DNA from 3 places in the Pseudomonas sp. JL27(2026) genome. Region 1 is predicted to be linked to each of the others. Evidence: riboswitches for the same ligand, from Rfam matches in the RefSeq annotation. Region 1 holds a riboswitch; each other region holds the start of a gene.
What was found. Region 1 has a riboswitch for cobalamin ahead of cobW (cobalamin biosynthesis protein CobW). Riboswitches for the same ligand answer to the same signal wherever they lie in the genome.
Positions count from the first base shown of each region.

Region 1 (3,271 bases):
AAATGGGAGCGGTAAAACAGCACCGCCGCCACCGGTTGCTCAGGTTGCCAGTCGGCTTGCCAGTCACCGAGGACCGCATTGCTTTTGTGCGGGTGGTAAATCGCGGTACGTGGCAAGGTCTGGGGTTCAGACCAGTGATAATCGCGGCCCAACCAACGGTTGGCCAGGCAGCGGTACAAATCCAGCGCGTTGCCCATGCCGCCCTGACGCAAAAAGTGCCAGAGCCGGTCGCGATCCCCGGCCACGACGGTGCTCAGGTCGCTGAGCTCCGGGTCGGGACGATCGTCACCCGGCACCAGAATCAATTGCACGCCGCGCTGCGAGAGTTCCACCAAGCGTTCGACGCCATAACGCCAATAGGCGATCCCGCCATGCAGCGAGATCAGAATCACCTTGGCGTGGCGCAGCACTTCGTCGACGTATAAGTCGACCGAGGCGTGATTCTGCACCTGCATCGGGTTGGCCAGGCGCAGGCTCGGGTAGTCGTCGGGCAACTGCTGCGCGGCTTCGGCGAGCAGCGCCAGGCTGGAGTCGCCGCTGCACAGAATCACCAGTTCGGCGGGGGTTTGGCCTAAGTCGGCAATGTTGTCATCCGAGACGAAACCGCCGGGCTGGGTCCTGAGCAGGTGCATGGGTTAAACGCTGAGCGCGGCGCGCAATTGCGCTTCGAGCAAGGTTGCGTCCAGTTCCTGGCCGATCAGCACCAGGCGCGTGCTGCGTGTTTCGTCTGCGCCCCACTGGCGGTCGAAGTGCTTGTCAAAACGCGTGCCCACGCCCTGGATCAGCAGGCGCATCGGTTTGTTCGGGATGGCGGCGAAGCCCTTGACCCGCAGGATGCCGTGCTGGACCACGAGTTGGGTCAAGGCATCCAGCAGCAGGCTTTCGTCGGCTTGCGGCAGCTCGATGGAGATCGAATCGAAGGCGTCGTGATCGTGGTCATCATGGTCGTCGCCATCGTGGTGATGGTCGTGGTGATGGTCGTGGTGGCTATGACGGCTGTCGATGTGTTCTTCAGAACCGGCGCCGAGACCAATCAACACGTCCAGCGGCAGGCGACCGCTGCTGGCTTCGATGATTTTCACCGCTGGCGGCAGCTCTTCGGCGACTTCCAGGCGCACGCGGGCCAGGTCCGCAGGGCTGATCAGGTCGGCCTTGTTGAGGATCACCAGGTCGGCGCTGGCCAGTTGGTCGGCGAACAGTTCGTGCAGCGGCGACTCGTGGTCCAGGTTCGGGTCGAGTTTGCGCATGGCGTCGACCTGATCCGGGAACGCGGCAAACGTACCGGCAGCCACAGCCGGGCTGTCGACCACGGTGATCACCGCGTCCACGGTGCAGGCGCTGCGGATTTCCGGCCACTGGAAGGCTTGCACCAGGGGTTTTGGCAGGGCCAGGCCGGAGGTTTCGATGAGGATGTGGTCAAGGTCACCGCGACGGGCAACCAGCTCGCGCATCACTGGGAAGAACTCTTCCTGAACGGTGCAGCACAGGCAGCCGTTGGCCAGTTCATACACGCGGCCGTTGGCTTCTTCTTCGGTGCAGCCAATGGAGCACTGCTTGAGGATTTCGCCGTCGATGCCCAGCTCGCCGAACTCGTTGACGATCACCGCGATACGCCGCCCCTGAGCGTTGTCGAGCATGTGCCGCAGCAAAGTGGTTTTGCCCGAACCGAGGAAGCCGGTAACGATGGTGACAGGGAGTTTGGCCAGTGTTTTCATCGGATGCCCTTTGGCAAGGTGGCGGGCATACGGGACGACAACCGGCAGCGCTTGCGCGCGTGGGAAGAGTTCGCCACCGGATCACCCCGCCCGGTTGTAGTGAGAATCTGTGTCGAGGCAGGTCTCCTGGCTGACGGTGTGCCGGTCTTTCGACTGGCGGCTCCTGCACCTTCCCGCGGCTCTGGGTAGAGCCCGCAGTGGCATGGCAGAAACAAAACCGTTCACAGTTGCGGGGGCAGCCGCGGCATTGACCGCGTTCCCTTCTTAGCTTCGGCAGCCGCCGAAGAACCTCGAATGCGCAAGGCTACGCATGGTGTGGGGGCGGGTCAATGTTCACGAACGATCGCAATCCACTGTGGCGAGGGAGCTTGCTCCCGCTGGGTCGCGAAGCGGCCCCCTGCATTCATTCAGGCACATCACATGCACACGATTTGCGACGGCTTCGCCGCCGAGCGGGAGCAAGCTCCCTCGCCACAGGATTTTGTGCAGGCCTCAACTGAGAACGTTTGCCAATTGACGCCTCGCCCCCGCCCATGCTCTCCTACACACTTTGTTACGGGTGCCCTTCACAGGGTGAAACGGGAAACCGGTGAATCGTGTGCTTTACTCAAAGCCACGTCAGTCCGGTGCTGCCCCCGCAACGGTAAGCGAGCGAAGAATCAGATCCACTGTGCCAGCACCTGGCATGGGAAGGCGATTCTTGCAGGTTCGGCCAACGCCAACCCCTCGTGAGCCCGGAGACCGGCCCGCAACATCGAGTGGCTACACAGGCCACGCCATAACAAACCCGCGGTGGGCGGGCGCTGTTTGAACCTCTGCGTGCCTGGCGTGCAGGGGTTTTCATGCGCTCGATTCACCCGCTGACAGTCCAGAGGGAAGCGCCATGTCGATCATCAGCAGTACTCGCCACGCCACCGCCAGCAGCACCGCCACCCTGAGCCAACGTCTGACTGCCGCCATCGGCGCATCGATCCTGGGCGCATGCCTTGTGTATTTCGCCGGCTTCTCGCACATCGAAGCGGTGCACAATGCCGCCCACGATACCCGTCACAGCTCCGCATTCCCGTGCCATTGAGACCTGCCGACATGATCAAGCGTATTGCGCAGACCGCAGGCTTCACCGGGCTGCTGGCCGCCCTTTTGCTGACCCTGCTGCAAAGCTTCTGGGTCGCCCCGTTGATTCTTCAGGCTGAAACCTACGAAAAGGCTCCAGCGGCCGAAGTCCATGAACACGCCGAAGGCGCCATGGCTGGCCACACTCATGACGCTGAAGCCTGGGAGCCAGAAGACGGCTGGCAGCGCGTACTGTCGACCACCGGCGGCAACCTGGTGGTCGCTGTCGGTTTCGCGCTGATGCTGGCGGGCCTCTACACCTTGCGTGCGCCGACTCGCACCTCCCAGGGCCTGCTCTGGGGCCTGGCCGGTTACGCGACGTTCGTCCTCGCCCCAACCCTCGGCCTGCCGCCGGAACTGCCGGGCACTGCCGCTGCGGACCTGGCACAACGGCAAATCTGGTGGATCGGCACTGCCGCCTCGACGGCCGCCGGCATCGCCCT
Region 1 covers NZ_CM167794.1:3,587,921-3,591,191, forward strand. Annotated here, with positions in the region: gene cobN (cobaltochelatase subunit CobN) at 1-632, opposite strand, end outside; gene cobW (cobalamin biosynthesis protein CobW) at 636-1,715, opposite strand; cobalamin riboswitch at 1,815-2,023, opposite strand; cobalamin riboswitch at 2,256-2,479, shown strand; gene AC1Z1G_RS16445 (CbtB domain-containing protein) at 2,599-2,790, shown strand; gene AC1Z1G_RS16450 (CbtA family protein) at 2,802-3,271, shown strand, end outside.

Region 2 (3,271 bases), 640 kb from region 1:
GCGTCGAGACGTGCGTCCAGGTCGTTCAGTTCACTCGCCTGGACCAACCCGAGATGGCGGCTCGGCAGCTCGATCCCGGTTTCCCGGGACAAGGCACCATACCAGCGCAGCCCTTCAGTGAGGCTGCCTTCCAGCAATTGCGCATGACGCAAGGTGCCGACGCGATTAGCCAGCACCCCGGCAAACGGCAGGTCCGGCTGATAACGCGCCAGCCCCAGGGCCAGTGCGCCAAACGTCTGGGCCATGGCGGTGCCGTCGATCACCCCGAGCACCGGCACCCCGAAGTGACGCGCCAGGTCCGCGCTGGACGGTGTGCCGTCGAACAGGCCCATGACACCTTCGATGAGGATCAGGTCGGCCTCGCCCGCTGCTTCCCACAACAGCCGACGACTTTCCTGCTCGCCAACCATCCACATGTCCAACTGATACACCGGCGCACCGCTGGCGCGCTCCAGAATCATCGGGTCGAGAAAGTCCGGGCCGCATTTGAATACACGCACCTTGCGCCCCTGATTGCGGTGCAATCGGGCCAACGCGGCGGTTACGGTAGTCTTGCCCTGACCGGAAGCCGGTGCGGCGATCAGTACCGCCGGACAAAAACGCGGCTCACTCACAATTCAACGCCTTTTTGAGCCTTGATACCGGCCTGGAACGCATGCTTGATCATGCCCATTTCGGTAACCGTATCGGCCTGCTCGATCATCTCGGGCTTGGCGCCGCGCCCGGTGACGACCACGTGCTGCATGGGGGGGCGAGCCTGCAAGTCGCTGAGCACCTGGTCCAGGTCCAGATAACCGTGCTTGAGGGCGATGTTCAGCTCATCGAGCACCACCAGGCCGATGGCCGGATCGCGCAGCAACTCGCGTGACACCGCCCAGGCCGCTTCGGCGGCGGCGATGTCACGCTGGCGATCCTGGGTTTCCCAGGTGAAGCCTTCGCCCATGACGTGAAAACGCACTTGCTCGGGGAAGCGCCGGAAGAACAGTTCTTCACCGGTACTGCTACGGCCCTTGATAAATTGCACCACGCCGCACTGCATGCCGTGGCCCATGGCCCGCGCCAGCATGCCGAAAGCAGAACTGCTTTTGCCTTTACCGTTGCCGGTCAGCACCAGCATCAGGCCACACTCGTTCGGCGAATTGGCAATACGCTCATCGATTACGGCTTTTTTGCGCAGCATGCGCGCCAGATGGCGTTCGTCACGATCAGGGGAATCAGTCATGGGGGAGCTCTCCGTTGAGGCGGGGTAACGGCGGGCGGGCATAGCAATAGACGGCAAGAAGCCTGGCATCGCCCACCGTGATGCCGCTGGATGGATCAGGCCGGTCTCCGGGCTCATGAGCGGCAGTTGCCGACTGCGCGCCTTCCCGTATCAACACTCGACACAGTGGCACAAGGCGCAGCCTTGACTCATTTACCGTTGCGGGGGCAGCGCCGGGATCGTGCAACACACTCACCGGCTTCCCTGTTTCACTCGGTCGACCCATGGGTCACAGAGCACCTGAAACAAGTCGCGAAGGTTAGAGGGTTGGGGGTGGAGCGTCAATTAAAGCCAGACGCCAACACCTGAGGAAAATTGGCCTGAATCAATTTACTGACGCCAATCTTGTGCCACACTCAGAGCAGTGATATCAAATCGCCACAACTCCAAACCACAAGAACAAGGTGAGCAACATGCAAGGCATGATCATCAGCAATCCGAAACTGGAATTCCTGCGCCCGGTGCTGGAACGCTGGTTTGACTGTATCGATCGCTACAACGCGGTGCGCGGCGATAACGAAACCCCTTACTGGTTCGACGAACGCGCCAACCTCGGCTTGCTGTCGGCTGCGGCGTGGATGGCCGAACTGGTCACCCTGGAGCAGGCCCCGACAAAAAAACAGATCGAGGAAGGCGAACGCAATGGCCGCGCCGATCTGTACATCGCCAGCAAAGAGGAACGCGCCTTTCTGCAAGCCACCCAGCGTTGGCCACGGGTCACGAACCTCAACCTGACACAGGCCCTGCAAGACGCCGTCAGCGACGCGAAGAAAATCGGCTACGCCAGCGACTTGAAACTCGGCTGCCTGTTCGTCGCACCGCAAAAAGCCCAACACAGCGCCACCCCGGAAGAACTCCAGGACATGGTCGACGACCTGCAAAAGGAACTGACCTGCGCCGTGGCCTGGTACTTTCCGTATGCCTACCGCAAGTTGCACAGCGATGCCGGCAACTACCACCCCGGGATCGCCATCCTCCTCAAGGAAGCACGCGGCTGACCGGCTGAACCTTCCTGCCGCCAGGGTCATCTATGATGTAGGCACTGCATTCATAGGGAGATCCGCATGCTCAAGCCTCAACATGTCCTCGTCATCGCCATCGCCGCAGGGATTGCTGCCTGCGGTGAGACGTCCAACCTGCAAGTCTCGGACGGCACCGGGCCATCGCCCACACTGCCGGAACCGAACAAAACCCTGATCCCGACGGTGAACATTGCCCCGGCGGTCGGCTGGACCGAAGGCGCCAAACCGATCGCAGCTCCAGGCACACACGTCGCGGCCTTCGCCGAAGGCCTGGATCATCCGCGCTGGCTCTACGTGCTGCCCAACGGCGATGTACTGGTGGCTGAAACCAACTCGCCGCCCAAGTCCGACGACGGCGCCGGTATTCGCGGCTGGATCGCCGGCAAAGTCATGGGGCGCGCCGGTGCCAGCGTACCCAGCGCGAACCGCATCACCCTGCTGCGTGACAGCGACCACGACGGCGTCGCCGAAACCCGCACGGTATTCCTGGAAAACCTCAACTCGCCATTCGGCATGACCCTGGTCGGCAATGACCTGTACGTTGCCGACACCGACCGCTTGTTGCGCTTCCATTATGAAAGCGGCGAAACCGCCATCACCTCGCAACCGGCCAAAGTCGTCGACTTGCCGGGCGGCGCGCTGAACCATCACTGGACCAAAAACGTCATCGCCAGCCCGGACGGTAGCAAGCTCTACGTCACCGTTGGCTCCAACAGCAACGTCGGTGAAAACGGCCTGGATCAGGAAGAAGGTCGCGCCGCCATCTGGGAAGTCGACCGTGCCACCGGCAACCACCGCATCTTCGCCTCAGGCCTGCGCAACCCCAACGGCCTGGCCTGGGAACCGCAGACCGGCAAGCTCTGGACCGCCGTCAACGAGCGCGACGAAATCGGCAGCGACCTGGTGCCGGACTACATCACCTCGGTGAAGGACGGCGGCTTCTATGGCTGGCCTTTCAGCTATTACGGCCAGCACGTCGATGTGCGCG
Region 2 covers NZ_CM167794.1:4,227,338-4,230,608, forward strand. Annotated here, with positions in the region: gene AC1Z1G_RS19255 (cobyrinic acid a,c-diamide synthase CobB) at 1-614, opposite strand, end outside; gene cobO (cob(I)yrinic acid a,c-diamide adenosyltransferase) at 611-1,222, opposite strand; cobalamin riboswitch at 1,304-1,520, opposite strand; gene AC1Z1G_RS19265 (hypothetical protein) at 1,675-2,259, shown strand; gene AC1Z1G_RS19270 (PQQ-dependent sugar dehydrogenase) at 2,326-3,271, shown strand, end outside.
Region 2: another riboswitch for cobalamin. It lies ahead of cobO (cob(I)yrinic acid a,c-diamide adenosyltransferase); the one in region 1 lies ahead of cobW (cobalamin biosynthesis protein CobW).

Region 3 (3,271 bases), 1.1 Mb from region 1:
GCCATCGGGTGCGCTGGGCCCAGCGCACTTTCGCCGAACAGGTCGAGCGGGCCGATGCGGATTACCTGTTCGTGCTCGAGGACGACGATCAGCAAGTCATCGGCATCAGTGCCCTGACGGGGGCTGTCGGCCTGCGTGAGCCCTGGTACAACTATCGCCTGGGCATGACCATCAGTTCATCGCCCGACCTGGGTATCCAGCGACAGATTCCGACGCTGTTCCTCAACAACGAAATGACCGGCCAATCGGAGATCTGCTCGCTGTTCCTGCGCCCCGACCAACGCGTGGGTCATAACGGCCGCTTGTTGTCGCTGGGACGGTTGCTGTTCGTGGCCGAATTCCCGCACCTGTTCGGCAAAAAACTCATCGCCGAACTGCGCGGACGCGCCGATGAACATGGCTGCTCGCCGTTCTGGGACAGTGTGGGCCGGCATTTCTTCAAGATGGATTTCAGCCAGGCCGATCATCTCTCGGGCCTGGGCAACAAGCCGTTCATTGCCGAATTGATGCCACGCCAGCCGCTCTACACCTGCCTGCTCACCGAACAGGCGCAGGCCGTGATCGGCAAGGCTCACAGCAACACCGAACCTGCGATGAAGATCCTCAACGCGGAGGGGTTTTCCCATGAGGGCTACATCGACATCTTTGACGGTGGCCCGGTGATCGAAGCCCAGGTTTCGAACGTGCGCACCGTGCGTGACAGCCGGACGCTGACGCTGGCCGTCGGCATGCCTGACGACGAAGCACCGATGTGGTTGATCCACAACCGGCGCCTGGAGAACTGCCGAATCACCGTGGCTCAAGCGCGGCTGGTCGGCGGGCATCTGCTGGTGGACCGCCTGACCGCCAAACGCCTGCAACTGCAACCCGGCAATTCAGTGCGCGCCGTCCCCTTGCTCAAACAGCAGCAACACGCCGCTGCGGCCTAGTCAGTGAGCGTGAAGGCATCATCCGGCGGCACGTGGCAACCATTGGCCAGGCGGTTGGTTTCGTTGGCCATCCCCACCACGGCCTGCCATTCGCCGAACAGGTCGCCCGTCAGCCCCTCCTTGCGCGCCACCGCACGCACATCGGCGCAGTATTGGGTGAGGATGCTCCTTGATTTGAAGGGAGCGAGTGAATACAGGCACCGCTCATCGGCCTGCCGAAGTTGACGAACGGTCATGCGAGTGTTCAGATGCCGCCCAGTTTCAGGTGCCTCATGCCGCCGTGCATGAGGTGAAACGGGAAACCGGTGCGCCCCTCAAGGGTCAGTCCGGTGCTGCCCCCGCAACGGTAAGCGAGTGACGCGTTCGATACACCACTGGGCCCAGGCCCGGGAAGGTGAACGTGTCCAGCCTCGCAAGCCCGGAGACCGGCCTGGAATTTCTGTTTGGCAAACCTGCGGTGGGCGGGCATGGGCCGGTATTGGCGCGTGTCCGGTACTTTCTCCTGCGTGCTTCTGCGAAGATTTTTTTCGAGAAGACCAACAATGACTCAGATTCAATCCCTTTACGCTCAGGACACTCGTCCTGCGCTGTTCGGCGCCTGTAGCGCCCTGCTCGGCTGCCTGTTCAGCCCGGCACTGCTGGCCGGTGAAACGGCCCTGACCCTCGACCAGCAAAGGGTCAGCGCACCCTCGGTGGAATCCACCACGGTCGCCGACATGGCGCGCTTTGGCAGCAAGGTCGAAATCATCAATCGCGAGCAGATCGAACGCGCCGGCCCCAGCGCCGACATCAGCCGCGTGTTGCAGATGTCCGTCCCCGGCCTGTACGTCGCGCCGAAAAATGGCCCCTTCGACTACGGCACGTACTCGCTGCTGGGCGGGCGCAACGACGACACCTTGATTTTGCTCGACGGTGTGCGCCTGAACAATCGCCTGTACGGCGGTCTCTACCTCGACACCCTGCCGGCCAACGCCATCGAGCGCATCGAAGTGCTCAAGGGTGGACAAAGCCTGTTGTTCGGCACCCAGGCCGTCGCCGGGGTGATCAACATCGTCACCCGTAGCGCCCAGACTCGTGAAGCATCCGGTGAAGTGAACCTGGGCCTGGACAGTTTCATGGGCCGCAGCGGCGACGCTCGCGCCGAAAATATTTTCAGCAACGGTTTCGGCGACCTCGGTTTGCTGGCGTACGTCAGCCACAACGTTTCCGACGGCTATCAGCCGTACCGCAGCAAAGACATGAGCAGCACCGTCAGCGACAAAAAGCGCTCCTACGAAGTCACCACCCTCGGCGCCAAGGCGACCCAGGCCTTCGGTGAGGATTCGCGGCTGGAACTGTTCTACCAATACGCCGACGCCAACCTGGATTTCGCCCGCCCCACCCACAACAAAAAGACCACCAATGACCGGGTGCAGCAGATCGCCACCGCGACCTTCGAACAGCGCCTGAGCGAACAACTGAGCTACTTCATCAAGGGCCACGTCAACGATTGGGACACCCGCTACACCCGCATCAACAACCTGCCCGGTGGCGGCACTCGCGTGGTGAACGACAACGATTACTGGGGTTTCACCGACTGGGGCGTGCAAGCCGAAGGCAAGGCGCAATTGCCGGGCGGCCATGTGCTGGTGTTCGGCTCGGACAACCAATGGTTCAAGGGCCAGGACGATGTGCTGGTGATCGACAACAACAAAGCCCAGGCCCACGCCCTGTACACCCAACTGCGGCCGGTGATCGACGCCCTGCCCGACTGGCACCCGAGCATCGGCGTGCGTCACGAAAGCATGAGTGGCGGCGACAGCGCGACCGTGGGCATGCTCACCTCGTTGTATGACCTGACTGACCACTGGCAACTGCGCGGCCAGTTCGGCACCGCTTACAAACTGCCAAACGCCGAGCAACTGTTCGTCAACGAGCCGGGGGATGAGATGGGTAACCGCAACCTCAAACCCGAGAAAAGCCGCAACGCCGAGCTGGGCCTGGACTATCAGGGCACACTGCTGGACCGCGAATTCAGCGCGAGCGTCACCGGGTTCAGGCGCGACATCACCGACCTGATCACCCTTGACGGCGCGCAGTGGACCAACGGTGAAGGCGAGATCAACGTCCGGGGCGTCGAGGCCGATGCCAAATGGCAGCTCGACGACCGCTGGAACCTCTCGGCGGACATGACCCGCAACCTTGTCGAATCACGTAATGGCGTGACCCTCAGCAACATCCCGAGTTTCTTCGCCCGCTCGCGCCTGGGGTTTGAGTCGGACGACCGGAGGTGGGGCGCCGGCGGTGCGATTCGCTACATCCGCAACGTGGTCAGCTCGCGGGACATCGATTACGGCCATTAC
Region 3 covers NZ_CM167794.1:2,453,946-2,457,216, reverse strand. Annotated here, with positions in the region: gene astA (arginine N-succinyltransferase) at 1-929, shown strand, start outside; gene AC1Z1G_RS11185 (hypothetical protein) at 926-1,165, opposite strand; cobalamin riboswitch at 1,176-1,377, shown strand; gene AC1Z1G_RS11180 (TonB-dependent receptor plug domain-containing protein) at 1,472-3,271, shown strand, end outside.
Region 3: another riboswitch for cobalamin. It lies ahead of AC1Z1G_RS11180 (TonB-dependent receptor plug domain-containing protein); the one in region 1 lies ahead of cobW (cobalamin biosynthesis protein CobW).